DNA from 3 places in the Mesorhizobium sp. M0011 genome. Region 2 is predicted to be linked to each of the others. Evidence: predicted binding sites of a transcription regulator. Region 2 holds the regulator's gene; each other region holds the start of a gene.
The links. The regulator PhoB, encoded in region 2, activates phosphate uptake and scavenging genes when phosphate is short. The targets are predictions, from matches to a motif close to TGTCATNNANCTGTCAT.
Positions count from the first base shown of each region.

Region 1: NKK51_RS14205 (acid phosphatase) is a predicted target of PhoB. The motif match lies at 2,539-2,555, and genes of this name have one in related genera.
Region 3: NKK51_RS28640 (alkaline phosphatase D family protein) is a predicted target of PhoB. The motif match lies at 7,504-7,520, and genes of this name have one in related genera.

Region 1 is NZ_JAMYVQ010000010.1:129,457-139,784, forward strand. It holds gene petA (ubiquinol-cytochrome c reductase iron-sulfur subunit) at 1-253, shown strand, start outside; gene NKK51_RS14195 (cytochrome b) at 270-1,571, shown strand; gene NKK51_RS14200 (cytochrome c1) at 1,600-2,472, shown strand; gene NKK51_RS14205 (acid phosphatase) at 2,600-3,295, shown strand; gene NKK51_RS14210 (alpha-hydroxy acid oxidase) at 3,472-4,617, shown strand; gene NKK51_RS14215 (adenine phosphoribosyltransferase) at 4,627-5,172, shown strand; gene NKK51_RS14220 (MaoC family dehydratase) at 5,218-5,688, opposite strand; gene NKK51_RS14225 (MaoC family dehydratase) at 5,685-6,161, opposite strand; gene corA (magnesium/cobalt transporter CorA) at 6,285-7,259, opposite strand; gene ychF (redox-regulated ATPase YchF) at 7,490-8,593, opposite strand; gene pth (aminoacyl-tRNA hydrolase) at 8,685-9,410, opposite strand; gene NKK51_RS14245 (50S ribosomal protein L25/general stress protein Ctc) at 9,434-10,075, opposite strand; gene NKK51_RS14250 (class I SAM-dependent methyltransferase) at 10,323-10,328, opposite strand, start outside.
Region 2 is NZ_JAMYVQ010000020.1:77,869-88,196, forward strand. It holds gene NKK51_RS21220 (type I secretion system permease/ATPase) at 1-55, opposite strand, end outside; gene eglC (endo-1,3-1,4-beta-glycanase EglC) at 100-1,524, opposite strand; gene phoB (phosphate regulon transcriptional regulator PhoB) at 2,061-2,750, opposite strand; gene phoU (phosphate signaling complex protein PhoU) at 2,767-3,474, opposite strand; gene pstB (phosphate ABC transporter ATP-binding protein PstB) at 3,501-4,319, opposite strand; gene pstA (phosphate ABC transporter permease PstA) at 4,338-5,654, opposite strand; gene pstC (phosphate ABC transporter permease subunit PstC) at 5,651-7,117, opposite strand; gene NKK51_RS21255 (PstS family phosphate ABC transporter substrate-binding protein) at 7,213-8,241, opposite strand; gene NKK51_RS21260 (PAS domain-containing protein) at 8,751-10,328, opposite strand, start outside.
Region 3 is NZ_JAMYVQ010000038.1:24,149-34,476, forward strand. It holds gene NKK51_RS28600 (NAD-glutamate dehydrogenase) at 1-198, opposite strand, end outside; gene NKK51_RS28605 (peroxidase-related enzyme) at 334-897, shown strand; gene NKK51_RS28610 (YciI family protein) at 1,034-1,360, shown strand; gene NKK51_RS28615 (LysE family translocator) at 1,370-1,984, opposite strand; gene NKK51_RS28620 (DUF1062 domain-containing protein) at 2,592-3,218, shown strand; gene NKK51_RS28625 (hypothetical protein) at 3,236-3,442, opposite strand; gene typA (translational GTPase TypA) at 3,459-5,288, opposite strand; gene NKK51_RS28635 (hypothetical protein) at 5,486-5,767, shown strand; gene NKK51_RS28640 (alkaline phosphatase D family protein) at 5,858-7,417, opposite strand; gene NKK51_RS28645 (MFS transporter) at 7,719-9,002, opposite strand; gene NKK51_RS28650 (TetR/AcrR family transcriptional regulator) at 9,075-9,692, shown strand; gene NKK51_RS28655 (hypothetical protein) at 9,738-10,328, shown strand, end outside.

The DNA.
Region 1 (10,328 bases), on a different contig from region 2:
GCCGTCCGATGCGCCGGCGACCGACGCCAATCGCACCACGCCCGGCAAGGAGGCCTGGATGGTGATGGTTCAGGTCTGCACGCATCTCGGCTGCATTCCGCTTGGCCAGGAAGGCGATTTCGGCGGCTGGTTCTGCCCGTGCCACGGTTCGCAATACGATACGGCCGGCCGCATCCGCAAAGGCCCGGCGCCTGAGAACATGGCGGTTCCGGTATTCAAGTTCATTTCCGATACCAAGATCCTTATCGGTTGAGGCAGGGGATATTTCGATGAGCGAGGGACACTCGACCTATACGCCCAAAACCGGTCTCGGACGCTGGTTCGACGCCCGCATGCCGCTGCCGCGGCTGGTCTATGACAGCTTCGTTGCCTATCCGGTGCCGCGCAACCTCAACTATGCGTGGACCTTTGGCGGCATCCTTTCGATCATGCTGGTGGCGCAGATCCTGACCGGCATCGTGCTGGCCATGCATTACACGGCTGACACCAATCTGGCCTTCGGCTCGGTCGAGAAGATCATGCGCGACGTGAATTCCGGCTGGCTGCTGCGCTACATGCATTCGAACGGCGCCTCGTTCTTCTTCGTCGCCGTCTACATCCACATCTTCCGTGGCCTCTATTACGGCTCCTACAAGGCGCCGCGCGAACTGCTCTGGATCCTCGGCTGCATCATCTATCTCCTGATGATGGCGACCGGTTTCATGGGCTACGTGCTGCCATGGGGCCAGATGAGCTTCTGGGGCGCCACCGTCATCACCGGCTTCTTCAGCGCCATTCCGCTGGTCGGCGACTGGATTCAGCAGCTGCTGCTCGGCGGCTTTGCCGTCGACAACCCGACGCTGAACCGTTTCTTTGCGCTGCACTATCTGTTGCCGTTCATGATTGCCGGCGTCGTCGTTTTGCACATCTGGGCGCTGCATGTCGTGGGCCAGTCGAACCCGACGGGTATCGAGGTCAAGTCGAAGACCGACACTGTCGCCTTCACCCCCTACGCGACCATCAAGGACGCGTTCGGCATGATCGTGTTCCTGTTCTTCTTCGCTTATTTCGTCTTCTACCTGCCGAACTATCTCGGCCATCCCGACAACTACATCGTCGCCAACCCGCTGAAGACGCCGGCCCACATCGTGCCCGAATGGTACTTCCTGCCGTTCTACGCGATCCTGCGCGCCATCACCTTCAATGTCGGGCCGATCAACTCCAAGCTCGGCGGCGTGCTGTGCATGTTCGGCGCCATCGTCATGTTGTTCCTGGTGCCGTGGCTCGACACTTCGAAGGTACGCTCGGCCGTTTACCGGCCCTGGTACAAGCTGTTCTTCTGGCTGTTCGTGGCCGATGCCATCCTGCTTGGCTGGCTGGGCTCGCAGCCGGCCGAAGGCAGCTATGTGTTCATGGCGCAGATGGCGACATTGTTCTACTTCGCCTTCTTCCTGATCGCGCTGCCGGTGCTCGGACTGATCGAGACGCCGCGACGGCTGCCGAACTCGATCACCGAGGCGGTCCTCGAGAAGAACAAGGGCGGCAGCGGACATCCGGCGGGCGCTACTGCGGCGCCGGAAACCAAAGGCTGAGCGGGTAGAGAATCTAAGGGGATTTGGCATGAAAAAGATTCTCACCTCGCTGGCGCTGATCGGCCTCGTGGCCGTCGCCGCTGGGGCCGCGGGCACTCGGGCGATCGCCGCCGAAGAGGCACACAATGTGGCCAATCCGACACATTTCCCGATCGACGAGCCGAAGGAAATGGACTGGAGTTTCACCGGCCCATTCGGCACTTACGACAAGGCGCAGCTGCAGCGCGGCCTCAAGGTCTACAAGGAAGTCTGCTCGGCCTGCCATTCGATGAACCTGGTGGCTTTCCGCACGCTGTCGGACCTCGGCTATTCCGATGCGCAGATCAAGACGCTGTCGGCCGAGTACACGATCCATGACGGTCCCAACGATGCCGGCGACATGTTTGACCGTCCAGGCAAGCCGTCCGACCACTTTCCGCCGCCGTTCGCAAACGACGAAGCGGCCGCCGCTTCCAATGGCGGCGCTGCCCCGCCCGACATGTCGCTGCTGGCCAAGGCGCGCGGCGTCGAGCGCGGCTTTCCGCAATTCGTCTTCGACATCTTCACCCAGTATGACGCGGGCGGCCCCGACTATATCCACTCGCTGCTGACCGGCTACGACCAGACGCCGCCGGCCGGCATGGTGATCCCGGAAGGCACCCACTACAATCCGTACTTCATGTCCGGCGTGTCGCTGAAAATGCCCAAGCCGCTCTCCGACGGCCAGGTGACCTATGATGACGGTGCGCCGCAGACCGTCGATCAGTATTCCCGCGACGTCTCCGCCTTCCTGGCGTGGGCGGCTGAGCCGCATATGGAAGACCGCAAGAAGACCGGTTTTCGCGTTCTGGTGTTCCTGCTTTTGTTCGGCGCGCTGGTCTATCTCACCAAGCGCAAGGTGTGGGAAGGCGTGGCCCACTAGGCCACACAATCAAGTGATCGCGAAGGGCGCCGAGAGGCGCCCTTTTGCATTTCCGGAGGCTGGTCATGTCACATGGCCGTCATCGCATCCGGCGATCCTGTGCTGCTCTCATCAAAGGATCGCATTCATGAAAAGATACGCATCGCTCGCGGCAGGCCTGTTGCTGCTCATCCTCGGCTCGGCCGCGCAAGCGGAAGACGCTCAGCCCTTCGTCACCAACAAGGACGTCGACCTGACGATGATCCTGCCGCCGCCGCCGGCAAACGATTCGGCGCAGACCAAGGCCGAACTCGGCGAGGTGCTGACGCTGCAGGTGACGCGCACCCCGGAGATGGTCGCCAGCGCGGTGGCCGATGCCGAGGAGAATGTCTGGCGCTTTGCCGACGTCATGGGGCCGAAATTCAACAAGGAAACGCTGCCGAAATTCAGCGCTTTCTTCGATCGCGTGGTGGCTACCGAAGGGGCTGTCGTCGACCCGGCCAAGGATGTCTGGAAGCGCCCGCGCCCGCATCAGCTCAGCGATCTCGTCAAGCCGGCGGTCAAGCTGTCGAGCTCCGGTTCCTGGCCGTCTGGCCATGCCACCGTAGGCACGATGATGGGCATCATCCTGTCCGACATGGTCCCGGAAAAGCGCGCCGAGATCATGGCGCGTGCGGCCGAATACGCCCACAACCGCGAGGTCGGCGGCATCCACTATGCGTCCGACGTCGAGATGGGCAAGATTTCCGGCAGCGTTATTGCCGCGGTCCTGCTCAACCGGGACGACTTCAAGGCTGAATATGAAGTGGCCAGGGCCGAGCTTCGTTCCGATCTCGGCATGTAATCCTCGTCAGCCGGATTTAGACGGGAAGGGGCGCTTAAGGCGCTCCTTTTTTGTTAACGCTCGTGCTCAAGCGAAAGTTCGGCAATTAGTCCGTTGGCATGGCGGCATCAGGTTGATATTCGACGCATCGAACGGTGGCGAGAAGCTCGTCCCGCCATGGCCTTTGGAATTCGATGATGCGGCTCAGCGACTGTCACAACTTTTCCGATTTCCGGCGGATGGCACAGCAGCGGCTGCCCGGGCCGATCTTCAACTACATCGACGGCGCGGCCGACGATGAGGTCACTTATCGCCGCAACACCGAAAGCTTCGAGACCTGCGACCTTGTTCCCAACGTGCTGCGCGGAGTGAGCGAGGTCGACATGTCGGTGACGGTCATGGGCCAGAAGCTGGCGATGCCGTTCTATTGCTCGCCGACCGCCTTGCAGCGCCTGTTCCACCATCAGGGTGAGCGCGCGGTCGCCAGGGCCGCCGCCAAATACGGCACCATGTTCGGCGTCTCCTCGCTTGGCACCGTCAGCCTCGAGGAGGCGCGCGGCATCAGCAGCAGCCCACAGGTCTACCAGTTCTATTTCCACCGGGATCGCGGCCTCAACCGGGCGATGATGCAGCGCGCAAAGGCGGTTGGCGTCGAGGTGATGATGCTGACCGTCGACAGCATCACCGGGGGAAACCGCGAGCGCGACAAACGCACCGGCTTTGCCATTCCCTTCAAGCTCAATCTCGCCGGAATGGCACAGTTCGCGCTCAAGCCGGCCTGGGCGATCAACTATTTCACCCATGAGGGGTTCAAGCTGCCGCAGCTCGACGAGCATGTCGACATGGGCGGCGGCACGATGTCGATCAGCCGCTACTTCACCGAGATGCTAGACCCGTCGATGACGTGGGACGACGTGGCCGAGATGGTCAAGCTTTGGTCGGGTCCGTTCTGCCTCAAGGGCGTCATGTCGGTGGAGGATGCAAGACGCGCCGTCGACATCGGCTGCAGCGGCATCGTGCTGTCGAACCATGGCGGGCGGCAGCTGGATGGCTCGCGGGCGGCGTTCGATCAGCTTGCCGAGATCGTCGACGCCGTTGGCGACAGGATCGACGTCATCATGGATGGCGGCGTGCAGCGCGGCACGCATGTGCTGAAAGCGCTGTCGCTGGGTGCCAAGGCCGTCGGCGTCGGACGCTACTATCTGTTCCCGCTCGCGGCGGCCGGCCAGCCCGGCGTCGAACGGGCGCTTGAACAGATGCGGGTCGAGATCGAACGCGGCATGAAGCTGATGGGCTGCAGTTCGATCGAACAATTGTCGCGCAAGAACCTCCGTTTCAGGTAATCTCGACCCATGAAATCCTCCCTCGAAGACACATTGCTCGCCGCGATCCGCACCATTCCGGATTATCCCAAGCCCGGCATCCTGTTTCGCGACATCACCACGCTGCTCGGCAATGCGCGCGCCTTCCGCCGCGCCATCGACGAACTGGTGCATCCCTATGCCGGCCAGAAGATCGACAAGATCGCCGGCATCGAGGCACGCGGGTTCATCCTTGGCGGCGCCGTCGCCCATCAGCTCTCGGCCGGCTTCGTGCCGATCCGCAAGAAAGGCAAGCTGCCCTACGAGACGGTGCGCGTCGCCTATAGCCTGGAATATGGGCTGGACGAGATGGAGATGCACAAGGACGGCGTTGCTCCGGGCGAGAAGGTGATCCTTGTCGACGATCTGATCGCCACCGGCGGCACCGCGGAGGCGGCGGTCAAACTTCTGCGCCAGATCGGCGCCGACATCCTCGCTGCCTGTTTTGTCATCGACCTGCCGGACCTCGGCGGCCGCGCCAAGCTCGAAGCCCTCGGTGTGCCGGTCAGAACGCTGATAGGGTTCGAAGGACATTGAGGAGTGCTCTCCCTTCTCCTACAAGAAGGGAGAGGGAAAGTGGCGTTACTCGGCCTTCACCAGAACGGCGCTTTCGAACTCGAGCACCTTGTCGCCGGTGGAATCGAAAGCTTCCGAACGCAGCGCCAGCAGCCGCCAGCCGGGGCGTGAGGCGATTGGGCGGTGCGACAGCGCGGTGCGCGTGAAGGTGATGGTTTGCCCGGCATAGACCGGCTTCAGCCATTTCAGGTTCTTGAAGCCGGGCGAGGGACCGAATTCCGGCACTGGACCGGGACCGCTCCACGCAGCGATCTCGGCGTCCATACGGTTTTCCAGATTGAGTTTCATCCAGGTCGCGGCCGTGTGCCAGCCGGACGCGCAGAGGCCGCCGAGCACACTTTTCTTCGCGGCCTCCTCGTCGATATGGAAGATTTGCGGGTCGTACTTACGGGCGAAGGCCTTGATCGCCTCGGGCTCGAATGAGTGCGAGCCGAGCGTGACGGTGGTGCCGATACGGAAGAACTCGTCCAGTGTCATGCTTGGCTCCCCGCGGCATCGCGCGTGAGGAACATGACGGAGTTCTCGAGCTCGAAGACGCTTTCGCCACGCTGGTTGAACAGTTCGCTGCGCATGGTGACCAAGCCGAGTTGCGGCTTCGATTTCGACAGGCGCTTGGCAATAACCATCAGGGTGCCGGTCAGTTGGTCGCCGGCCAGGACCGGCTTCTTCCATTTGACCTGATCGACTCCGGGCGCGCCCTGGCAGGTCGAGTCCAGCAGGAACGCATCGCACAGCATGCGCATGAACATTGCGCAGGTGTGCCAGCCCGACGCTGCCAGCCCGCCGAGGATGCTGGCCTTACCGGCTTCCTCGTCGAGATGCATCGGCTGCGGGTCGAATTCTCCGGCGAATTCGACGATCTCGGCGGCACTCACGAGCTTCGAGCCGAGGTCGATCGATGCGCCCTCGATGAAGTCCTCATAGGCCCATGTTTTTATCTCTGCAGTCATGGTCTGGAATCCGGCTTGTCGACCCACGATCCCCAGGATCGGGGTTTCCGGATGCAGGCCGGCGTTCGTTTGGTCAAGCGATTTCTACTGCGCCAGCCTGTGGCAGCCGATCGACAGGGCCACTCAGAGCCAGCCGCGGCGGCGGAAGTACCAGAAGGGCAGGATCGCCGACAGCACCATCATGGCGATGGCGAAGGGATAGCCAAGCTCCCATTTCAACTCGGGGATGACGTCGAAATTCATGCCGTAGATCGAGGCGACCAAAGTCGGCGGCAGGAAGATGACGGCGGCGACCGAGAAGATCTTGATGATGGCGTTCTGCTCGATCGAGATCATGCCGAGGGTGGCGTCGAGCAGGAAGGAGATCTTCTGCGACAGGAAGGTGGCGTGGTCGGCCAGCGACAGCACATCGCGCGACAGCGTCTTGATGCGCGCCTTGGTGTCCTTGCTCATCTTGGTGCGGGTCGAGGCATGGGCGAAAAAGCCTGCCAGGCGCTGCAGCGAGATCAGGCTGTCGCGGATCGAAGACGCGATGTCCTCCTTGCGGCCGATGGCTTTCAGGAGTTCCTGAAAGTCGCGATTGCGCTTGGAAACCTTGGTCGATCGCGCTTCGAAGATATCGCGCGAGATCGCCTCGATGTCGCGGCCAGCGCGTTCCAGAATGTCGGCGAGACGGTCGACGATCGCCTCCAGCAAGCCGATCAGGATGGTGTCGCCGCTGGTGCAGCCGGTCGCCACCTTCTCGGCGCGCTGCGGAAAGGTCTTGAAGGCGTTCGGCTCGTGGTAGCGCACCGTGATCAGCCTTGTGCCGGCCAGCACGAAGGTAACTGGCGACATCAAGGGATCGTCGATTTCGGTCTGGGCGGGCAGGGTGGCGGTCATGAAATAGGCGCCGTCCTCGACATAGAGGCGGCTCGAAATCTCGATCTCCTCCATCTCCTCGCGCGTCGGAATGGCAACGCCGAGCCAGCTCTCGATCGTCGCTTCCTCTTCCTTTGTCGGGTTGAACAGGTCCGCCCAGACGATGGTCTCGCTGTTTGCCAGGAGATCGTCGACGACGCGCAGGCGATCATTGTCCACGACGAAGGCCTTGATCATCGCCTGGTATCCCTTGCTGGGGCCAAAGGGTGCGTTCGGATTGACGCGTCGTGTTGGATTGCACGGTTCTCGACGTCAGCGCCGACCGTGCTTCTGCCGCTTAGACCTGTGACGTGACAAAATCAAGACAAGTGGCGACCCAACCGATCGCCACGGGCCGGATCGGAAGATCACGCCGAGAAAGCTTCCCCGATTACTCGTCGGATGTTTGGGTGCCTGACAGGCCGGCGTCAGGTGTTGAACTTGAACAGCAGCACGTCGCCGTCCTGGACGACATACTCCTTGCCTTCGTCGCGCGCCTTGCCGGCTTCCTTGGCCGCCACTTCGCCGCCCAGTGTGACGAAGTCGTTGTAGGAGATGGTCTGGGCGCGGATGAAGCCGCGCTCGAAATCGGTGTGGATGACACCGGCGGCCTGTGGCGCCTTGTCGCCCTTATGGATGGTCCAGGCGCGCGTCTCCTTCGGCCCGGCGGTGAAATAGGTGATGAGATGCAACAGGTCGTAGCCGGCGCGGATGACCTTGTTCAGGCCGGGTTCGTCGAGGCCCAGCGACGACAGGAATTCCATTTCTTCCTCGTCGGAGAGCTGGGCGACTTCCGCCTCGATCGCCGCCGAGATCACCACGGTGCCGGCGCCTTGGGCGGTGGCCATGTTTTCCACGGCACTGGTGTGCTCGTTGCCGGTGGCGGCGTCGGCCTCGGCGACATTGCAGACATAGAGCACGGGATGCGAGGTCAGAAGGTTCAAGCCCTGCAGGATGCGCAAATCTTCGGGCGAAATACCCTTGAGCAGAATGCGGGTCGGCTTGCCGGCCTGCAGCAGTTCGAGCGCTGCCTCCATCAGCGGCAGCACGGTCGTCGCTTCCTTGTCCTTGCTGCCGGCGCGCTTGCGGAATTGCACGATGCGGCGTTCGAGGCTGTCGAGGTCGGCGAGCATCAGCTCGGTCTCGACCGTCTCGGCATCGGCGACGGGGTCGATGCGGCCCTCGACATGGGTGATGTCGTCATCCTCGAAGCAGCGCAGCACATGCACGATGGCGTCGACCTCACGGATGTTGGCGAGAAACTGGTTGCCCAGCCCTTCGCCCTTCGAGGCACCGCGCACCAGACCGGCAATGTCGACGAAGGATATGCGGGTCGGGATGATCTCCTTCGACTTGGCGATCGCGGCGATCTTCTGCAGGCGCGGATCTGGCACCGCCACCTCGCCGGTGTTCGGTTCGATGGTGCAGAATGGATAGTTGGCGGCTTGCGCCGCAGCCGTTCTGGTCAACGCGTTGAAAAGCGTCGACTTGCCGACGTTGGGCAAGCCAACGATGCCGCATTTGAAACCCATTTTTGTTCGGTCCTATCGGGAAAATAGAAATTTGATCAGGGCTATGGGCGATAGGGGTGATCAACGTCAAGCCCTTCGGTCCCCTTGATGCTCAGTCCTTGCCGCCGAACAGCTTCTTCAGCATGGCGGCCATTGGACCGCTTTCCGGCAGCTTGGCTGGCACCTGCTGCGGCCGTGCCTGGCGGACGTGACTTTGCTGCTTCTGCGCCGGCTGCTTCGGTGCCGGCTTTTCCGGTTGCGAGCCGGCCTTGCCCTGGACGGCGAGGCTGGTCTTGTTCATGAAGCCGGACTCGTCGCCCTTGGCGATCATGGCGGCGTTGTCGGCGATCGCGTCGAGCAGCGGTTCGAGCCATTCGCGGTCGGCCTTGTCGAAATCGCCGAGCACATGGTGCTGGACCATTTCCTTGACGCCGGGATGGCCGACGCCGATGCGTACGCGGCGATAGGCGTTGCCGACATGGCCGTCGATCGAGCGAATGCCGTTATGGCCGCCGGCACCGCCGCCAGTCTTTATGCGCAGCTTGCCTTCGGCAAGGTCGATCTCGTCATAGAAGACGGTGAGCGCGGAAAGCTCGAGCTTGTAGAAGCGCAGTGCTTCGCCGACCGACTGGCCGGACAGGTTCATGAAGGTCTGCGGCTTGATCAGGACGATTTTTTCGCCGCCGAGCGTGCCCTCGGAAATCAGGCCCTGGAATTTCTTCGTCCAGGGCGAAAAGGAATGGCGGCGGGCGATTGCGTCCGCCGCCATGAAACCGACATTGTGGCGGTTGCTGGCGTATTTCGCGCCCGGATTGCCGAGGCCTGCAAAGACAAGCATCGTCTGCTCCGGGCGGGAAAGAGTTACTTCTCTTCGGCGGCAGGAGCCGCTTCGGGTGCAGCCACTTCAGCCGTCTCTTCCGTCTCCGGCTTCATCGCCGACGAACCGGCAATGGTCGCGATGGTGAAGTCGCGGTCGGAGATCACAGGCTTGACGCCAGCCGGCAGCTTGACCGCCGAGATGTGGATCGAGTCGCCGATGTTGGCGCCGGTGAGATCGACGGTGATGAATTCCGGGATCGCATTGGCCGGGCAGTGGAACTCGACTTCGTGACGCACGATGTTGAGCACGCCGCCGCGCTTGATGCCGGGCGACTTGTCCTCGTTGATGAAGTGGACAGGCACGTCGACATTGACCTGGGTGTCCTTGCCGATGCGCAGGAAGTCGACATGGACAGGGAAATCCTTGACCGGGTCGAGCTGGAAGTCCTTCGGCAGGACCTGGATCTTCTTGCCGTCGACATCGATCGTGGCGATCGTGGTCAGGAACCCGCCGCCATGGATCTTGTAATAGATGTCCTTGTAGGTGAGCGCGATAGCCAGGGGAGGCTGCTTGTCACCATAGATTACTGCAGGCACTTTACCGTTGCGGCGAACTGCACGGGCGGACCCCTTACCGACCTGTTCGCGTGCTTCGGCCTTGAGCTCGTAAGTGTCGTGGCTCATGGCATTTCCTTTCGGTTTACTGGAGCGCTCACGGTTGGCAGAGTGCCTGGACCGTAAACGTCGAAAGCCGACATACCCACGCATGATCTGGTCCGAAAACCGGAATCCACTTTTCGGGATCATGCGGGAAGGCGGCCTTCCGCCGCGTTGCCTCCAAGGGTGTCTACGCGGGTGGCGGCTCTATAGCGGAAGGCGGCCGGAGGTGCAAGCCAAAGGCACGCCCGGCCCGGTGCAGTCCAGGCGGGTGCTATCC
Region 2 (10,328 bases):
CGACATCGGCGATGGCGCGCCTCAAGACTGCCCGCAGATCAGACCGTGCAATCATTCCCGCGCTCCTAACGGCTCATGGCCCCAACATAAGGGCGTCGCTTAGACCGAATGGTCGCCGGCGATGTCCAAGGGGTGGTGCTGCAGGTCGTCCAGCGTATAGGCGCGGATGTAGTCGATCTTCATCTCCGCTGGCGTAGCCAGATGGTCAGGAGGCTGGCCGGCAATGCCGCCCACCGCGAGATTGGCCAGCATATACATGGGATCGTGCATGTCGGCCGGCGTCGCTGCTTGAGCGACCTTTACACTATCGTAGGTCCAGACAAGCTCATCCTTCGTCCAGAGCAGGCCATAGGTGTGGAAACCGTCGGTATCCGCAACGTTCACCGTTGACGAAACCTTCGTGTGCGCTCCCGTCTCATTGGAATGCGCCGTCATGTAGAGCGTGTTCGGGTCCTGGCCGCGCGTTTCGACAACGTCCAGCTCCGGCGGCCACGATCCGTCCTCCGGAAGCAGCCAGAACGCCGGCCAGGCTCCGGCTGTTTCAGGAAGATCCGCCCGCATTTCGAAATAGCCGTAGGTTTGCGAGAAGGTGTCGTGGGTCGTCAGGATCCCCGAGGTGTATTCGTAGTTGTTGATCAGAGGCTTGATGTCCTCCGGCGCCTGCGCGGCGGTGATGGTGAGGACGCCGTTCTCAACGCTGAACGGATGGACCGAACTCGTCGGGCCATAATTGGCGTCGATATACCACTGCAACTCACCATTGCTGCTCAACGTGCTGCCGTTCGGCGCTCCCCACCAGAAATTGGAATTCCAGGTGCCGTCCTGCCCGTCCCGAAGGCTCAGCGTGTTGAAATCGTCGGAGAAGGACAGCGTCATTGCGGACTTGTCGATCGGAAGTTCGAACTGGGTGGGCTGCAGCTTGTCGATGGTCGTATTCTTGAACACCAGGATCTCGTCGGATCCGAGGTTCAGCATCACGTTAGATTCCACCTGGACCATCTGTGAACGGACGGCATCGAACGAAGTGAAGTCGTAGCCGTCAAGCCGGACCGCATCGGTCGCACCGAAGTCGAAGATAAGATCGCTTCCATTACCTTTGGAGATGGCGAAAGTATCGGCGCCATCGCCGCCGATCAGGACATCATTTCCCTTGCCGCCATCCAGCGTCTGGTGACCCGACCCGCCCTTGATGATGTTGTCCACCGCATTTCCGAACGCAAATCGGTTGGTGCCGGTAACGACGAGGTTCTCGAAATTGTCGGGGAGCTTGTAGCTCATCCATGTGTCGATCGTGTCGATCCCTGCCCCAGGATCCTCGACCACCTTATTGTTGGTGGAATAGAGATGATAGTAGTCGTCGCCGGCGCCACCGTAGATCGTGACAGTGACGCCGGTGTCTCCCCAGAAGGAGTCGTTGCCGGAGGTGCCATGCAGTTCCGGTCCAGACCCGGTGGCCGAGAACCAATGAGTGGAAGCGCCGGTGTAGGCAAGAGGGATGCCCTTGGCATTTAAGACCGTGCTCATCAGAAATCCTTCCCAATGGTGCCCGACCTGGTCAAAGGTCCGGCGACCGCTTCCAAGCAACGCTGCAAAGAACGAGATCGTTCCACGGAATCGTCATTAGATCCGAGATCGCGTTGAGCAATCGACAGACGAGCAATGAATAAAGAGGAGAGGACTCGCAATAATTTGAAGTAATTTATTAAAATTGTATATTTCTGCAGAATACGCGTCATCCGACGAACGTATATCTAAATTAACTCAAAGTCATTCTTGCGTGGCTTTCTGGGCGGAGTCTGCGGGCAAGATGGCGACGTACCAAGTAATTCGCCGTGCTTCCTGCGGCCAGCCGGGCCCCAATAGAGAGTTTGGGAGATCGGGGAACGCCAGAAGCTGCCTGTCGCTTTGGCCCAAATGCAGTCATTCGAAACCTGATGAGGATGACCGCTCCTGGCGTCACGTGCTCGCTCCCCATCCATGAGACGAGTGCAACATTCCACCGGCTGTTGGCGACCGCGTGCTAATCGAGTTTTCCCGATCTATCGGGACGGAACAGCCACCTAGTCTTCCCTGATCGCGTAACCCGCCCCACGGATGGTGCGGATGACATCAGGCATGCGGCCGTTGTTGACCGCCTTGCGCAGCCGGCCGACGTGCACGTCGACAGTGCGTTCGTCGATGTAAATCGTCTCGCCCCAGACATTGTCGAGCAGCTGGCTGCGCGAGAACACGCGGCCGGGGTGGCGCATCATGAATTCGAGCAGGCGGAATTCGGTCGGCCCGAGCCGGATCTCGCTCTTCTTGCGATAGACCCGGTGCGACTCGCGATCGAGCACGATGTCGCCGACCTTTAGCACGCTGGACAGCACTTCCGGCTTGGCCCGGCGCAGCAGCGCCTTGACCCTGGCCATGAACTCCGGCGTCGAGAACGGCTTGACCAGATAGTCGTCGGCGCCGGTCGACAGGCCGCGCACGCGGTCGCTTTCCTCGCCTCGCGCGGTCAGCATGATGATCGGCAGCCGCTCGGTCTCTGGGCGCATTCGCAGGCGCCGGCAGAGTTCGATGCCGGAAACCGCCGGCACCATCCAGTCGAGCACGAGAAGGTCGGGAACGTTCTCCTGCAGCCGGATTTCGGCCTCGTCGCCGCGCGTCACCACCTCGACCTGGTAACCTTCGGATTCAAGATTGTAGCGGAGCAGCACGCCTAGCGGCTCCTCATCCTCCACCACCATGATGCGTGGTGCGATCATCGGCTGGTCACCCCTGTTATGCCGCTGGCGCGGACATTGCCGTCTCGTCCTGCTTCGGACGATTGGCTGGCAGCTGCGTGCCGGTCAAAACATAGTAGGCATTTTCGGCGATGTTGGTCACGTGGTCGCCGATCCGCTCGAGGTTCTTGGCGCAGAACAACAGGTGCGTGCACGCCGTGATGTTGCGGGGATCTTCCATCATGTAGGTCAGCAGCTCGCGGAACACCGAGGTGTATTTGACGTCGATGCGTTCGTCATTGTTTCTGAGCGTGGCAAGCGCTGCCGGGTCGGCGGCGGCGTACTCGTCGACGACCCCCTGCACCTGGATCAGCACCAGTTGCGCCATCGCGTCGATCGAATGCGAAAGGTCGTGCGGCGTGACACTCAGCCCGACAGTGCCGACGCGCTTGGCGATGTTCTTGGCAAGGTCGCCGATGCGCTCAAGGTCGCCGGCCATGCGGATCGAACCGACCACCGCACGCAGATCGTTGGCCATTGGCTGGCGCTTGGCGATCAGCGTGATGGCGCGATCGTCCAGCTCGCGCTGGCGTGCATCCATGATGGCATCATCGGAAACCACGCGCTGCGCCAGCGCATTGTCCGAATTGAGCAAAGCCTTGGTCGAGCCACTGACCATCGAGCGGGCGAGATCGCCCATGTCGCGGATCAGCTGGCTGATCTGCTCCAGATCCTCATCGAAAGATGCGACGGTATGTTCACCCATGATCTTCGTCCCTCGTATGCCTGAGCTCAGCCGAACCGGCCGGTGATGTAGTCCTGGGTGCGTTTGTCGTCGGGGGTGGTGAACATCTTGTCGGTGGCGCCCTCCTCGACCAGATAGCCTAGATGGAACATCGCGGTGCGCTGCGACACGCGCGCTGCCTGCTGCATCGAATGGGTGACGATGACGATGGTATAGTTCTGACGCAGTTCGTCGATCAGTTCCTCGACGCGAGCGGTGGCGATCGGGTCGAGCGCCGAACACGGTTCGTCCATCAGGATCACCTCGGGTGACACGGCGATGGCGCGTGCAATGCACAGACGCTGCTGCTGGCCACCGGAAAGACCCGTGCCAGGTTCTTGCAAACGGTCCTTGACCTCGTTCCAGATCGCCGCCTTCTTCAGGCTCGACTCTACGATCTGATCCATATCGGCCTTGCGCTTGGCCAATCCGTGGATGCGCGGACCATAGGCAACGTTCTCGTAGATCGATTTGGGGAACGGATTGGGTTTCTGGAACACCATGCCGACGCGCGCCCTGAGTTCGACGACATCGATGTTCTTGTCGTAGATGTCTTCTTCGTCGAGCGTTATCTTGCCGGTTACCCGTGCTGAATCGATGGTGTCGTTCATGCGGTTGAGGCAGCGCAGGAAGGTGGACTTGCCGCAGCCGGAGGGGCCGATCAGCGCCGTCACCTGATTCAGGCGGACGTCGAGATTGACATCGAACAGCGCCTGCTTCTCGCCATAGAACACGCCGACCTTGTCGCCGCGCATTTTGATCACTTCGTTCGACTTCATCTTGTCGCCCACTGCGTTTTCAAGGGACTGTTCGGTCATGATGTTCATACCAAGATGCCTTTTTTTCTACCAGCGCCGCTCGAACCGACGCCGAAGCACGATCGCGGTGATGTTCATGGCCATGAGGAAGACGAGCAGGATGATGATGGCGCCGGACATACGCTCGACGAAGGCGCGTTCGGCCTCGTTCGCCCACATATAGATCTGCACCGGCAGCGCGGTGGCCGGATCGAAAGGCGTCGTCGGTGGATCGGCGACGAAGGCGACCATGCCGATCAGCAGCAGAGGCGCGGTTTCGCCGAGCGCACGCGCCAGACCGATGATGGTGCCGGTGAGGATGCCGGGCGCGGCAAGCGGCAGGATGTGCTGGAACACCATCTGCATCTTGGAGGCGCCAAGACCGAGAGCTGCCGAGCGGATCGACGGCGGCACCGCTGCAAGTGCGGCTCGCGTCGCGATGATGATCGTCGGCAGCGTCATCAGCGTCAGCACCAGGCCGCCGACGAAGGCGGCAGAGCGCGGCATGCCCAGGAAATTGATGAACACCGCGAGGCCGAGCAAGCCGAAGACGATTGACGGCACTGCGGCCAGATTGTTGATGTTGACCTCGATAAGGTCGGTAAAACGGTTCTTCTTGGCGAACTCCTCCAGATAGATGGAGGCGGCGACGCCGATCGGCAGCGCCAGGAGCAACACGATCACCATCATATAAAACGAGCCGATGATCGCCACGCCCATGCCCGAGGTTTCCGGGCGGCTGGAGGCGCCGTAGGTGAACAGGCCGCTGTTGAAGTGCTCGGCCATCGCGCCCTCGGCCTTGAGCTTGTTCATCCAGGTGATCTGCTGGTCCGAGACCTTGCGTCGCGCTTCCTCGACGCTGAGGTCGATCTGACCCTTGAAAGCCGAGTCGAGATTGGCGGCGGCGAGGATGTTGACGTCGCGCGTCGTGCCGATCACGGACGGATCGGCGGCAACGATGTCGCGCAACTGGACGCGGGCGCCTTCCGACAGGAAGCCCTTGAGCTGCTTGATCGCCGGCTTGTCGTCGGGATTGATGCCGAGCTTGGCCACCAGCGCGTTTTCGGCGAGCTTGGGATAATTCGCCTTGATCAGAACGCTCGGATCGGTTGCGCGTTTGCCGGAAGGATCGATCACCTTCTCGTCGAACGAGATCGGCAGTGATACCGTCGTCTGCCAGAAGGCGGTGTAGCCTTTCGAGACGATGGTGATCAGCATGATTGCCAGGAACGCCAGGCCTACGGAAATCGCCACGACGCCATAGATGCGGAATCGGCGCTCGGCAGCGTAACGGGCCTTCAGGCCGATGTCGCGGCGCGGATGGGCCGCCGCCCTGACCATCGTATCCATGGAAATGTCGGTCATTCGTACTGCTCCCGATATTTGCGCACGATGTAGAGCGCGACGATGTTCATCACCAACGTCAGCGCGAACAGCGTCAGGCCGAGCGCGAAGGCGACCAGCGTCTGCGGCGAATTGAACTCGAGGTCGCCGGTGAGCTGGTTGACGATCTTGACGGTGATGGTCGTCATCGCCTCGAACGGGTTGATGGTGAGGTTAGCGGCGACGCCCGCCGCCAGCACGACAATCATCGTTTCGCCGATGGCGCGCGAGGCAGTCAGCAGGATGGCGCCGACGATGCCGGGCAGTGCAGCCGGCAGGATCACCCGCTTGATCGTCTCGGAGCGGGTCGCGCCGAGGCCAAGCGACCCGTCGCGCATGGCGCGCGGCACCGCGGTTATGATGTCATCCGAAAGAGAGGACACGACCGGGATCAGCATGACGCCCATGACCAGGCCGGCGGTGAAGATGCTCTGGCCCTGGATGAAGGGCGAACCGCCGGTCAGTGCCGCGGACAGGTCGCGCAGGAATGGCCCAAGCGTGACGACGGCGAAGATGCCGTAGACGATGGTCGGTATGCCGGCCAGCAGTTCAAGCGCCGGCTTGACCACCGAGCGCACCCTGGGCGTTGCATATTCGGCCATGTAGACAGCCGACATCAGCCCCACCGGCACCGCAACCAGCAGTGCGACGGCGGCGATGTAGAGCGTGCCCGCAAGAAGCGGGATCAGGCCGAACTGGCCCTGGCTGCCGCCCGAACCGGCAGCGGCAAAACGCGGATCCCAGACGGTGCCGAAGAAGAAACTCATCGGCGAGACGCTTTCGAAGAAGGTGATCGTCTGGAACAGCATCGAAAGCACGATGCCGATGGTGGTCAGGATGGCGATGGTGGAGGCGGCAAGCAGCCCCCACAGCATCAGCCTCTCGACATTGTTGCGTGCCCTGGCGCGCGGCTCGATCTGCCTGAGCGCATAGAAGGCGCCGGCGATCGAGGAAACGAGAATGACAATGGCGCCGAACAGGCCGAGCCGGTCCTGGACCTTGTTCGCCTCGACGGCGATCGGGATCATGTAATCCTGCGTGTCGCTCGCCAGTGCCACACCCTTGGCGGCGAGCAGCGGCTGCAACTCGGCAAAGCTGGCAGGCATTGCGGCCAGTGTGCCTGCATCGAGTTTCCGCAGGCCCCTGGCGAGGCTCTTTACCAGGCTGACATCCAGTGCCTCACTGGCAACCTTGCTGTCGACGGTGCGCTCGGGCAAGGCAGCGTGAATGTGTCGGTCCAGATAGATGGAAGACCCGACGGTCCAGACGGCAAGCAGCAAAAGAGCAGGCAGGACGGCGAGCAGGAAGGCCCACCAGCCATGATAGTGGGCGCGCGAATGCGGCTTGACCTTGCCATTGTCCTGGGCCGCGGCACGCTGCCGGCCGATGAAAAAGGCAACCAGGCCGACGGCAACGACGATGGCCAGTACGAGCAAGGACGACATGGACCCACCCCAAGAGAAATTCTTACGCAGCCGCCGTTGCGGCCTGCGATGAAACCGGGGCGCGGGATTGGCCCGCACCCCGGTTCGGCAGCTGATTACATCGACTTTCCGGCGGCGAAAGCGTCACGCTGGGCCTGACGCTCGGCATCCGGAGCAGCAACGAGGCCGTATTCGGCGAGCGGGCTTTCCGGGCCAACCATCTGGTCGTCAAGGAAGAACTCGACATATTCCTTGAGGCCGGGAACGACGCCCAGATGCGCCTTCTTGACGTAGAAGAACAGCGGGCGCGAGACGGGATACTTGCCGCTGGCGATCGTCTCGGTCGAAGGCACGATGCCTTCCACGGTGGCGACCTTCAGCTTGTCGGCATTGTTCTCATAGAAGGCGAGGCCGAACACGCCGACGCCGGTCTTGTTGGAGTCGATGCGGGCGAGCGTCTCGGTATAGTCGCCATCGATGTCGACGGCCTTGCCGTCCTTGCGGATGGCGATGCAGGTTTTGCCGATTTCCTTGTCGTCGGCAATGCCGGCAGCCTTGAGAGCAGCCTTGTCGCAGCCGGCATCGAGAAGCTTGGTCTCGAATACTTCGCGCGTGCCGTGCTTTTCGCCCGGAATGTAGGCGGCGATGTCCCAGTCGGGCAGCTTCGGATTGACCTGGCTCCACTTGGTGTTCGGATTGTCCACCAGCTTGCCGTCGACGACCAGCTTGGCCGCGAGCGCCTTGTAGATGTCGGCGGGAACCAGCGCCCAATCCGGGCCCTTGATGTCGGTGGCGAAGACGATGCCGTCATAGCCGATCCGGACTTCCTGGACTTCTTTCACGCCGGCGTCGGCGCAGGACTTGAGTTCGTCCGCCTTGATCGGACGCGACGAGTTGGCGATGTCGATCGTGTCTTCGCCGACGCCCTTGCAGAATTCCTTGATGCCCGCGCCGCTGCCGCCGGATTCGACGACCGGGGTCTTGAAGTTGGTGAATGTTTCGCCGAACTGCTCGGCGACGATCTTGGCATAAGGTAACACGGTCGATGACCCGGCGACCTGGATCTGGTCGCGCGCGGCGGCGAAGCCGGACGTCGCGGCGATCGCAAGCGCAGCGGCCGACGCCGTATAGAGGAATTTCTTCATGTGGCCTGCTCCTGTTCGGAAGATGGTCTCTCGGCGCTCGTCAGTCGGCACCCGCTGAGGCCAATAGCCTTCGATTATAACAGTCGCATGACAGTTTGATGTCACCCCGGTAACGCGTCATCGGGATGAGCAGAATGCCGCCTGGCCGGCACTCCCGACGCAGCCCGGCTTTGTCACCGGAATCAGGGACTTGCTCGATTCGGTCGAGGCTGGCCGGCGATTTGGAGATCAGCCGGCCTTTATGAAGAAAAGCCGGACGGGAGCGCGTTGCTCTCAGCCAGACGGTGTCGTGGCCGGGCCATCGCCGAAAACAGGTCCGTTGGGGTAGGTTGACGCTGCCTCATGCCGGCGGTCGCTGCTCCCGCCCGTAACTGGGAAGAGCGGAATTCGTATGTCGCCATTGTCTCGGCTGGATGCCGCCTTTCATATGGTGCGATCGCACCATAGTCTTGGCCGCCGACAGGGGCGCGAATCTTCGCCGTATTCCCGGCACTCGGGCAGAGCCGGCCTTATCCGGCGTTGCGCTGCGCCTGCCGGCCGGCGCCGACCCAGCGCTCGACCTTCTCGAGCAACGCCCGGGGACTGATCGGCTTGGGCAGATAGTCGTCCATGCCTGCCTCCAGGCAGCGCTCGCGGTCGCCCTTCAGCGCATGCGCGGTGACGCCGACGATCGGCACATGCGTGCCGGTTTCTTCCTCCAGCCGGCGAATGGCGGCGGTTGCTTCGAGACCGTTCATCTCCGGCATGGAGACATCCATCAGGATCATGCACGGGTTGAGCCGGCCAAAGGCGTCGAGCGCCTTGCGGCCATTGCCGACGATCTCGAAACCATAACCGGTCTCGCCGAGGATCTGGGTGAACACCATCTGGTTCACCTCATTGTCCTCGGCCACCAGGATATCCAGCCTGTCGCCGCCAGCCGCCACCGGTGGCCGGGGGCGAATCGAAGGCGGCTGCAGCAGCGCCCGCTGTTCGGACGGTGCCGAGGGCTGCGGCCGCGCAACATTGCCTGGAGTGGCGTCGGCCGCGAGCGGCTGCGTGTCGCCAGTATTGTGGCGATGCCGCTGGATGGTGGCGACCAGCGTTTCCAGCAGCACCGAAGAGCGCGCCGGCTTGATCAGCTGGGCATCGATGCCGAGAGCGCGATAGCTGGTGTTGGCGAGCGACTGGTCGACCGAGGTCAGCATGATGATCGGCGTGCCGGCAAGACCGGCGGTGTTGCGCACGATCCGCGCCATTTCGGCGCCGCTCATTTCAGGCATCTGGTAGTCGAGCACGACGCAGTCGACCGGCACGCCATAGGCCGCGGCGGCGATCAGCACCTTGAGGCCTTCGGCGCCGCTTTCGGCCGCGCAGGAATCGAACGTCCACGATGTCATCTGTTCGGTCAGGATCGCCCGATTGACGGCATTGTCGTCGACGATCAGCACACGCGCACCGGTCACGTCGATCGGCATGATGCGCTGTCCGTTCTGCTGTCCGGCCCTCGGCAGCGTCACCGAGAACCAGAAAGTCGAGCCCTTGCCTTCCGCACTTTCGACCCCGATATCGCCGCCCATCAGCTCGACGAGCCGCGAGGTGATGGCGAGGCCGAGACCGGTCCCCTCGTGTCGCCTCGTCGAAGAGGTGTCGACCTGGCTGAATTTCTCGAACACCAGTTTCAGTTTTTCCTCGGGGATACCGATACCGGTATCGGTGACCGAGATCGTCAGCTTCGTTCCGGTTGGAACGCTCTCGCCGGTGACGTCGACCAGCACATGGCCTTCATCGGTGAATTTCACCGCGTTGCCGAGCAGGTTGGTGACGATCTGCCTGATACGGCCGACATCGCCGACGAACAGGCTCTCGAGCCGAGGCTCGACACGAACGATCAGCTCGAGGTCCTTTTCCTTGGCCCGTGTGGACACCAGCGTCGCTACATCCTCGATCGCCTCGGCCAGATTGAAGGGCGCCGGATCGAGCACCAGCTGACCGGCATCGATCTTTGAGAAGTCCAGGATGTCGTTGATGATGGTGAGCAGCGCATTGCCCGATTTCACGATGATGTCGGTAAACGTCTTCTGCTTCGGGTCGAGGTCCGATTTGGC
Region 3 (10,328 bases), on a different contig from region 2:
TTCGCCTTTTTTGTGAACGGCGACCGCTCGGCCGGCGAGATCGGCGGCGCGTTCGAGGTCGGCTACCTCATAGGTGGCGATGTCTTCAGCCGGCGCGCGGGCGAGCAGATAGTCGGCAAGCCTGGCTGGCCTTTCCTCCGCTTTTGTCGCTGCCGTGGCTTTTTTCTTTGGCTTGCTCGCGGATTTCACGCTGGCCATGACGCACTTCCCTCCCGTCAATGCTTTTACGACTATGGTAGCAGATGACCGCTGTTTGGCGACAAAGGTTTGACGGCTTGCAAAGAAATATCGGAATTCGGCAACAAGACATCGCCCAACGAGGAGAAATGACCCATGACCGGCAAAATCACCGCGCTTGACCTTGGCCAGGGGGAGCTGAGCGAGGCGACAAAAGCCTATTTCGCCAAATGCGAGGAGAAGCTCGGCCTGGTTCCCAACGTACTGCGCGCCTACGCCTTCGACGACAAGAAGCTGCGCGCCTTCACCGACATGTACAACGATCTGATGCTGGGTGATTCCGGCCTCTCGAAGCTGGAGCGCGAAATGATCGCGGTTGCCGTCTCCTCGATCAACCATTGCTATTATTGCCTGACCGCACATGGCGCGGCCGTACGCCAGCTCTCCGGCGACCCGGCGCTCGGCGAAATGATGGTGATGAATTTCCGCGCCGCCGATCTTTCGCCCAAGCAGACCGCAATGCTCGAATTCGCCGTCAAGCTGACGCAAGAGCCGGCTGATATCGTCGAGGCCGATCGGGCCGCACTGCGCAAGGCCGGCTTCACTGACCGCGACATCTGGGACATCGCCTCGACCGCAGCCTTCTTCAACATGTCAAACCGGGTGGCCGCGGCAATCGACATGCGGCCGAACGACGAATACCACGCCATGGCGCGGTGAGGCTGGCGGCTGGGATCAGGCCGGGTGTTATATTAGCAACTTCGCATTCTCGTTGCTTGTTTGCCAGTTTGGTCCGATGATCGGCAGGCGGCATGACCGCATGTCGGTTCGATGCCGCTGATCAAGGGAGGAGAACATGGCACAGTTTCTCTACGTCTATCACGGCTCGGGCAAAATGCCGACCACGGAGACCGAACTCAAGGCGATGACGGACGCCTGGACGGGCTGGTTCGGAAAGCTTGGTTCGGCCGTTGTCGACCGCGGCAATCCGGTTGGCATGTCGAAGACCGTCTTGCCCGGTGGCAAGATCGAGAACAATGGCGGCAGCAACCCGACCGGCGGCTACTCGATCGTCGAGGCGAAGGACATCGATGACGCTGCCAGCAAGGCCAGGGACTGTCCGATCCTGGCGGAGCCGAACTGCAACGTCGAGATCGCGCCGATCATCAATATGATGGGTTGACGCGCCGGCTCAGGACCGCGCCGCGATGGCTGCGGCCGCACCGGCCATCGTCGTGGCGCTGATGCGGTTGGCGATCTTCATGGCGCGCTTGCTCTTCAAAAGCTTGCGCGCCTGTGATGCAGCGAGCACCCAGGCGAGATCGATGGCGACCAGCACCACGGCCATGGTCGCCGTCAGCTCGACCCAGCCGACAATGCTGACCGAAGCGAGGTCGATGATGGTCGGCAGCAGCGCCAGATAGAACATCATGATCTTGGGGTTGCCGAGCGTCACCGCCATGCCGGCGAAGAACAGCTTTGCCGGCGAATCCTCGCGCGGCATCTCGCCCTCTTTTGCCTCGACCGGTGCCGTCCACATCTTCCAGGCGAGGTAAGCGAGATAGGCAACGCCGACCCACTTCACCACGACGAAGGCGAAATGGAAGGTCTGCGCCACGACAGCCAGTCCGCATACCGCCAGCGATAGCCAGATGCCCTCGCCGATCCACATGGCGAGCAGGAACGGGAACACGTCGCGAAAGCCCTTAGAGATGACGCGCGCGACGAGAGCCGCGATCGACGGGCCGGGTGAACCGGCGGCAACGAACAAAGCGGCGGCGAAGATGAGCAGCGAGGTGAGGTGCATGGCCAGGGTCTCTGGTTGGGGCTCGATCAACCACAAATACTCGACAGCTGCGGCTCTGGCAAAGGCAAACCCGATACGGGCCATTGGCGCTGACGTACCAAGGTTTGGGTTCCTCGCCCCCGCAAGGCGGGGGAGAGGTGGCCGCGAAGCGGTCGGAGAGGGGGCTGCGACGCTGGTGAGTTTGCTCCGAATTCTTGTGAACGCCGAGCCCTTCCCCCTCTCCGTCTCGGCTTCGCCGAGCCACCTCTCCCCCACTCCCGTGGGGGCGAGGAACCCAAGGCTTGCGAGGTCCCTTGCACCTCCGATATCCCGCAGCTAGAAAGGCCGCCGCGAAACAATTTTGAGCTTCACTTTGCCTACGTAACCGCCGGTCTCGTCAACTCCCCCGACACACTGCATGACGCCGCATTTGCGGTGTCTGTTTTCATGTTCATGTGTTCTTCTGGGCGGCGGTTCGAGACCGGTTTGGCACTGCTGAACCGTTGTCGCGCGCTGCCGCCCGTGACATCTGATTTCTGATTTTAGCAAGCGACCGCCACGCCGTGCCCGCATGGGCATCTCGACATCGCCGACCTGATGAACTTCCCGACGGGAAGGGCTTATCGGCATGTCTGGACTTCTGCGTATCCACTGGGCGATCGCGCCTACGACCGCACCTCGACCGCTCATCAACTGCAATCGCTGCGGCACTGTGAAGGCCTATTGCAGCAGCGGAAAGTTCCGCGTCAACGCCAATGGCAAACGCATTGACGTCTGGCTGATCTATCGCTGCATCGATTGCGACAATTCCTGGAATTTCGGCATTTTCGAGCGCTGCAACCGCCGCGACCTCGAGCCTGCCTTGCTGCAGGCACTCGAAAGCAACGATCCGGCACTCGCCCGCCGCCATGCTTTCGATGTGGTCGCGCTGCGAAACCGGATCGGGCGCGTCGAGGAATTTCCCGATGTCGCCGTTCACAAGCGCAGGCTTGGCGACATCAGGGAAGCCGTTATCGTGTTGGAACTCGAGCTGGGGCTCGAAATGCCAACATCGCTCCGGCTCGACCGTTTGCTCGCTGGCGAACTCGGCATCTCGCGATCACGGCTTCAGACGCTGGAAGAGAAACGATTGCTGATCCTCGGCCGGGACGGGGCGAAGGCTCTGCGCAAGCCGGCCCGCGAGGGAATGACGATTCGCTTCGATCTGTCCGGCGAGGCCGATCGCGAAGCCATTGTTTCCGCTGCCGGCGGATGAACGGCAGCGGCCAAGGGTCAGTCGCCCGATTCAGGGACCGGGCTGATCAACCCCTTGGCCGCTTCGAGATCGCTGTCGGCGACTTGCACGTGGATCAGGCTTTGCCCGCTCGTATCGAGATGCGCCGAGAACGCATAAATCCCATACGCGTCAAGCATTGAGATGCAGACTTCGGCCTCGGGTCGATTGTCGAATATCGCAGCCGTGACGAGTTTGCCGCTCATATGCGTGGCGGTGCCCTTACGCCGCGCCGACCGCCTTGGCTGACTTCTCGAAGCGCTTGCGCTCGTTCGGATCGAGATAGAGCTTGCGCAGACGGATCGTCTTCGGCGTCACCTCGACCAGTTCGTCGTCCTGGATCCAGGCCAAGGCCTTCTCCAGCGTCATGCGGATCGGCGGCGTCAGCTTCACCGCCTCATCCTTGCCGGCGGCGCGGATGTTGGTCAGCTTCTTGCCCTTCAGCACGTTCACTTCGAGATCGTTGTCTCTGGAGTGGATGCCGATGATCATGCCCTGATAGACCTTGACGCCCGGGTCGATGACCATCGGACCGCGATCTTCCAGGTTCCACATGGCGTAGGCCACCGCCTCGCCCTGCTCGTTGGAGATCAGCACGCCATTGGTGCGGCCGGGCAATTCGCCCTTGTAGGCCTCGTAAGCGTGGAACAGCCGGTTCATCACGGCGGTGCCGCGCGTGTCGGTCAACAGCTCCGACTGGTAGCCGATCAGGCCGCGCGTCGGCGCGTGGAAGACGATGCGCTGGCGGTTGCCGCCGGACGGACGCAGCTCGACCATCTCGGCCTTGCGCTCCGACATCTTCTGCACGACGATGCCCGCGTGTTCCTCGTCGACGTCGATGACGACTTCCTCGACCGGCTCGAGCAATTCGCCATTTTCGCCCTTCTGCATGACGACGCGCGGACGCGACACGGCGATCTCGAAACCTTCGCGGCGCATCGTCTCGATCAGCACGGCCAGCTGCAATTCGCCGCGGCCGGAGACGAAGAACGAATCCTTGTCCGGCGATTCTTCGATCTTCAGCGCGACATTGCCTTCGGCCTCGCGCAGCAGACGGTCGCGGATGACGCGGCTGGTCACCTTGTCGCCTTCGGTGCCGGCCAGCGGACTATCGTTGACGAGGAACGACATGGTCACGGTCGGTGGATCGATCGGCTGCGCATGCAGCGGCTCGCTCACCGCCGGATCGCAGAACGTGTCGGCGACGGTGCCTTTCGACAGGCCGGCAATGGCGACGATGTCGCCCGCCTGGGCTTCATCGATCGGCTGGCGTTCGAGGCCGCGGAAAGCGAGGATCTTGGAAATACGGCCGGTTTCGATCTGGGTGCCGTCATGGTGCAGCACCTTGACCGGCTGGTTGGCCTTGAGCGTGCCGCTCTCGATGCGACCGGTGATGATGCGGCCGAGGAACGGATTGGCTTCCAGGATGGTGCCGATCATGCGGAACGGGCCGGGATGAACGGTCGGCTCCGGCACATGCTTGATGACGAGGTCGAACAGCGGCCCCAGCTGCTGGTCCTTGGGTCCTTCCGGATTTTCCGAAACCCAGCCATCGCGGCCTGAACCGTACAGAATCGGGAAGTCGAGCTGCTCGTCGGTGGCGTCGAGCGCCGCGAAAAGGTCGAACACCTCGTTGACCACCTCGACATGACGGGCGTCCGGACGGTCGATCTTGTTGATGACGACGATCGGCTTCAGGCCGACCTTGAGCGCCTTGCCAACGACGAACTTGGTTTGCGGCATCGGCCCTTCGGCTGCGTCGACCAGCACGATGGCTGAGTCCACCATCGACAGGATGCGTTCGACCTCGCCGCCAAAATCGGCGTGGCCGGGGGTGTCGACGATGTTGATGCGGGTATCCTTCCAGTCGACCGAAGTCGCCTTGGCCAGGATGGTGATGCCGCGTTCCTTTTCGAGATCGTTGGAATCCATGGCGCGCTCGGCGACGCGCTGATTGTCTCGGAAGGAGCCGGACTGCTTCAAAAGCTGGTCGACCAGGGTGGTCTTTCCATGGTCGACGTGCGCGATGATCGCGATATTACGAATTTTCATGTTCTGGTCTCGGAAGCGTTGCAGGCAGCAGGCCAAAAGGCGCTGCCTCTTTCGGTTGCGCGGCTCATACAGGGTTTTTCGCAGTTGCGAAAGAGGAGGAGCGTCACCAAATACTCATCAAATCTTAAGCATCTGCGTGTGAGATGATTTTGTTAACCAAGGCGGGAACCCTTCGGGGCCCAGACAGTTCGAACGTCATGACCGATAAACTCAACCGATTTTGGCCGCTCATCGCCTCAGTTGCCTTCGCCGTCCTGCTGGCGGCCAACGCCGCGCAGTCGGCCGCGACGATGAAGGAATCACGGCCTACCTTGCCATCAGAGGCACAGTCGGCCGAGCAGATTTTCGCCGACGCGCCCGACGGCGTCGACCCGATGGTGACCGGCCCGGTCAGCGCCGCCTTCAAGCAGCGGCAGGACGCCGCCAACTGCGACAGCGCCGTCTGGCCGAATATCCCCATGGTCTGCTACCCGGACTAGTCAGCGCTTCACCCCGCCCCGTCTCGCCAGCTTCGCTTTGCGAAGCCGCCGCGCCGACCCTCCCCACAAGGGGGAGGGTAGAAAGCGCGCTTACGCCGACCGCACCGGGTCGAGCGTCACCTTGTAGAGCTCGTTGTCGTCGCGATCCATCAGCCGCACCGTCATCTGCTCGCTGGCGCCTGAAATATCGACCAGCCCGAAGAATTGCAGACCGGCCGAGGGCGGCAGGTTCTGTCCCTGTTCGGCGGTCGGCGCCTCGATGAACTTCAGCTCCGGACCGAACGTCATGTCGAAATCGTTCGGCCCGAACGTGCCGGCATGGATCGGACCCGAGACGAATTCCCAGAACGGATTGAACTCCTGGAACTGCGCCTTGTCCGGGTTGTAGTAGTGCGCGGCCGTGTAATGCACGTCGGCGGTCAGCCAGACGGTGTTGCTGATGCCGGCATTCTTTATGAAGCGCAGCAGGTCGGCGATCTCGAGCTCGCGCCCTTTTGGCAAGCCATTGTCGCCATTGCTGACCGCTTCGGCGCCAACCTTCTTGGTGCCGTCGTCCCAGACGACGAGGCCGAGCGGCATGTCGGCGGCGATGATTTTCCAGGTGGCCTTCGAATTCGCCAGTTCGCGCTTCAGCCATTTCGTCTGCTGTTCGCCCAGCATGCGTGATTGCGGCGTCATCTCATCTTGCATGTCCGGACCATTGGGGCCGCGATAGGAGCGCATGTCGAGGAAGAACACGTCGAGCAGCGGCCCGTAGGCTATTCTGCGATAGACGCGGCCCGGCTCCGAGGGTTCGTAGCGGATCGTCGTCATTTCATGGAAAGCGCGCGCCGCACGGGCCGCCAGCACGTGGATGGATTTCTCCGTGTAGCGATTGTCGGCGCTGAGATCCTTCGAATCCGACCAGTTGTTGAGCACTTCGTGGTCGTCCCACTGGTAGAAGGTCGGGCAGATGGCGCTGAGGCCGAGCACGTTCCTGTCCATCATGTTGTATTTCCACTGGTCCCGGTATTCGTCCAGCGTCTCGGCGACCTTGCGCTTGCCGTCGATCAGCACGACGTTCTTCCACTTGCCGCCGCCGGGCAGGTCGACCTCGTCCTTCATGGCGCCGTCGGCATAGATGGTATCGCCCGAATGCAGGAAGAAGTCGGGCGTGTGCTTGCCGATCGTGGCGTAGGTCTTCATGCCGGTCTCATCGATGCCCCAGCCCTGGCCGGCGGTGTCGCCCGACCAGGCAAAGCGGATGTCGCGCTTCGAGGCCGGCGCCGTCCTGAAGCGCCCGGTGATCGGCTCGGAAACGGCATTGATGTCGGCGAGGTCGGCAGCCGTCATACGGTAGAAGATGTCCTGATCGGAAGCGAGGTCGGTGAGCAGCCGCTTGACCGTGTAATCGCTGGCCGGCGAGGTATCGAGCGGCGCCAGGCGTGTCGCATTGGCGAAATTCTCCGTCGACGACACCTCGAACATGACGCGCGACGGACGGTCGGTGCGCGTCCACACCATGCCGCTGGTTGCGTCGACATCGCCCGACTGGACGCCATGGGTGAAGGCCGGCCGCTGACTGGCGCGCGAATAGTAGGGCAGCGCCAAGCTCGAAACGCCGGCCAGCCCAACGGCGCTGGCTGAGGTGACGAAGGCGCGGCGGGTCATCGAGAGCTTGTTCACGGCTGTCTCCTGGATGGCTTGAGCGGTGCCACCAAGGTCCAGCGTCAATGTTTCAGGGACATCTCGGGATGATGAAGTTTTGATAACAGCCACATCTTCCTTCTCCCCTTGTGGGGCCCGAAGGGCGGGCGAGGCCCGTGACTCGCCCAGGGTGGTGGATCGGCGCGCAGCGCCGAGACGGATGAGGGGTGTTCCAGCGGAGTGAGACGTCGGCATTCCCTGGAACACCCCTCATCCGTCGCCTTCGGCGACACCTTCTCCCACAAGGAGAGAAGGGAAGAGCAGCTCAGGCCGCTTGCGGCTCCGGATCGAACGCCGGCTTGCTGGTGTTGATCAGCAGCGAGATACAGGCGGCGGCGATTGCCGTCATGCCGGCGATCAGGAACGCCAGTTCGTAATTGCCCTGCAACTCGCGCATGGTGCCGCCAAAGGCGGCGGCAGCGGCCGCACCGATCTGGTGCCCGGCGACGATCCAGCCGAACACGATCGGCCCGCTGCGGTCGCCGAACGCCTCGTTGGCGAGCCGCAGCGTCGGCGGCACGGTGGCGATCCAGTCCAGGCCGTAGAGCACGGCGAAGATGATCAGGCTGGTCGCCGAGAAGCCGGAATAGGGCAGGTAGATCAGCGACAGGCCGCGAATGCCGTAATAGACGCCGAGCAGCTTGCGCGGGTCGTAGCGGTCGGTGAGCCAGCCGGACAGTGTCGTGCCGATCAGGTCGAAAATGCCCATCATCGACAGCAGGCCGGCGGCCTGCACCTCGCCGATGCCCATGTCGCCGCAGAAGGCGATGAGGTGCGTGCCGACCAGCCCGTTGGTGGTGAAGCCGCAGACGAAGAAGGTGGCGAACAGATACCAGAAGACGCGGGTGCCGGCGGCGCGGCGCAGGGTGTTCAGCGTGTGCGCCAGAAAATTGCCCTGTGACGCAGGCGGAGTGGGCGGCACGTCGTCAGCCTCGGCGCCGTAGCGCACCATGCCGATCGATGCCGGCCGCTCCGGCACCAGCAGCCAGACCAGCGGTATCAGGGCAGCGGTCGCGATCGCGACCGCGATGACAACCGGCTGCCAGCCGCCCGACTGCGCCAGAGCGGCGATCAGCGGCAGGAACACCAGCATGCCCGAGGCGCTGGAAGCCGACATCAATCCCATGACAAGGCCGCGATTGGTCTTGAACCAGCGGTTGACGATGGTCGCGCCGAGCACGCTGGCGACAGCGCCGGAACCAATGCCCGAGAACACGCCCCAGGTGATGAACAGATGCCAGGGCTTGGTCATCAGCAGGCTGAGCGCCGTGGAGCCCGACATCACCACCAGCGAGGCGAGTAGCGTGCGGCGCAACCCGATGCGCTCCATCAGGGCTGCGGCAAATGGCCCCGTCAGGCCGTAAAGCAGGATGCCGACACCTGCGGCCAGCGAGATGATGTCGCGCCGCCAGCCGAAACTGGTCTCCAGCGGCAGCATCATGACAGAGGGAGCGGACCGCAGACCGGCCGCGACCAGCAGGCTAAGGAAGATGACGCCGACCACGACGAAAGCGTAGCGCTGGCCAAATGGGCGGGATTGAGCTATCATGTTACTGACCGGTACGTTGCAGGTGGAGTATGTATACGTACCGATCGGTAACATTGTCAATCGAGCCACACGATGCCAACGGACAAAAATATTGATCTGACCATCAGCGACGGTCATGCGTCGGCGCCGCCGAAAGCAGCCAAGAAGATCCTCGATGTGGCCTATGACCTGTTCTACCGGCGCGGCATCAGGGCGATAGGCGTCGACGAGATCGTCAAACGTGCCGGCGTCACCAAGCCCAGCCTCTATCGCAGCTTTCCGTCCAAGGATGAACTGGCCGCCTCCTATCTCAGGCAGTACGATCTTGAATATTGGGAGCGTTTCGACGAGGCGGTCGCCGCTCATCCCGGCGAGCCGCGCGCACAGATCAAGGCTTTTCTGACCCGCATCGGCAAGCGCACGCAAGTGGCGGATTATCGCGGCTGCGGCATGACCAATGCGGCGGTCGAATATCCCGACCACAGCCATCCGGCCCGCGTGGTCAGCGAGGCCAACAAGCAGGAACTGCGCCGCCGGCTGCGCGCCATGGCGGACGCGATGGGCGCGCAAGACCCTGACACGCTCGGCGACGGCCTGCTGCTGCTGATCGAGGGCGCCTATATCAGCGGCCAGCTGTTCGGGCTCGGCGGCCCGGCCCAGGCGGTTGCCCGCAATGCCGACCTGCTGATCGAAGCCAGCTTGAAGAAATAGCGACAGGCGATACGCTAGGACAACCTCCAACGGAGATGTCCCGCGATGCGTAGCCTGCTGATTCCGCTCATCCTCGCTGGCTTCTGCCAGGCTGCACATGCCGACGGCATTGCGAGCGCCTACACCGACCTGGATTCGAAAAAGGATTGCGTGACCTACGCGCAGGCAGAAGAAGGCGACGGCGACTGGGCCGAACTTGCCTGTTCGGGCTATCGCGGCTATCCCGTGCTGATCGCCTATGACGACGCCCGTGAATCGCTGTTCTACGGCTTTCCGCCCGGCGGCGACATGACGACGGTCTGGGAAAGCTTTTCCGGCTTCAATTCGTCCGGAGCCAAGATCGAATGGCGCATCGAGACCAAGGGCGACAAGGCCGTACCCTATGCAGCCATCCATCGCCGTTCGATCAGCAATCCCGAGGACGAGAAAAAGCCGACCGAGGTGCTGCTCGTCGCCAAGGTCGGCCAGATGGACGCCCGCGACGGCTGCACCGTCGGCCTGGTGCTGGCCACCGGCAATCCCACCGCCAACGACCAGGCGCGCAAGCTTGCCGACGACAAGGCGCGCACCTTCGCCTGCGGCAAGGACAGGCGCACTGTCATCGGCAACGTGCCGGCTTTCGGCCGGGTGGATAAC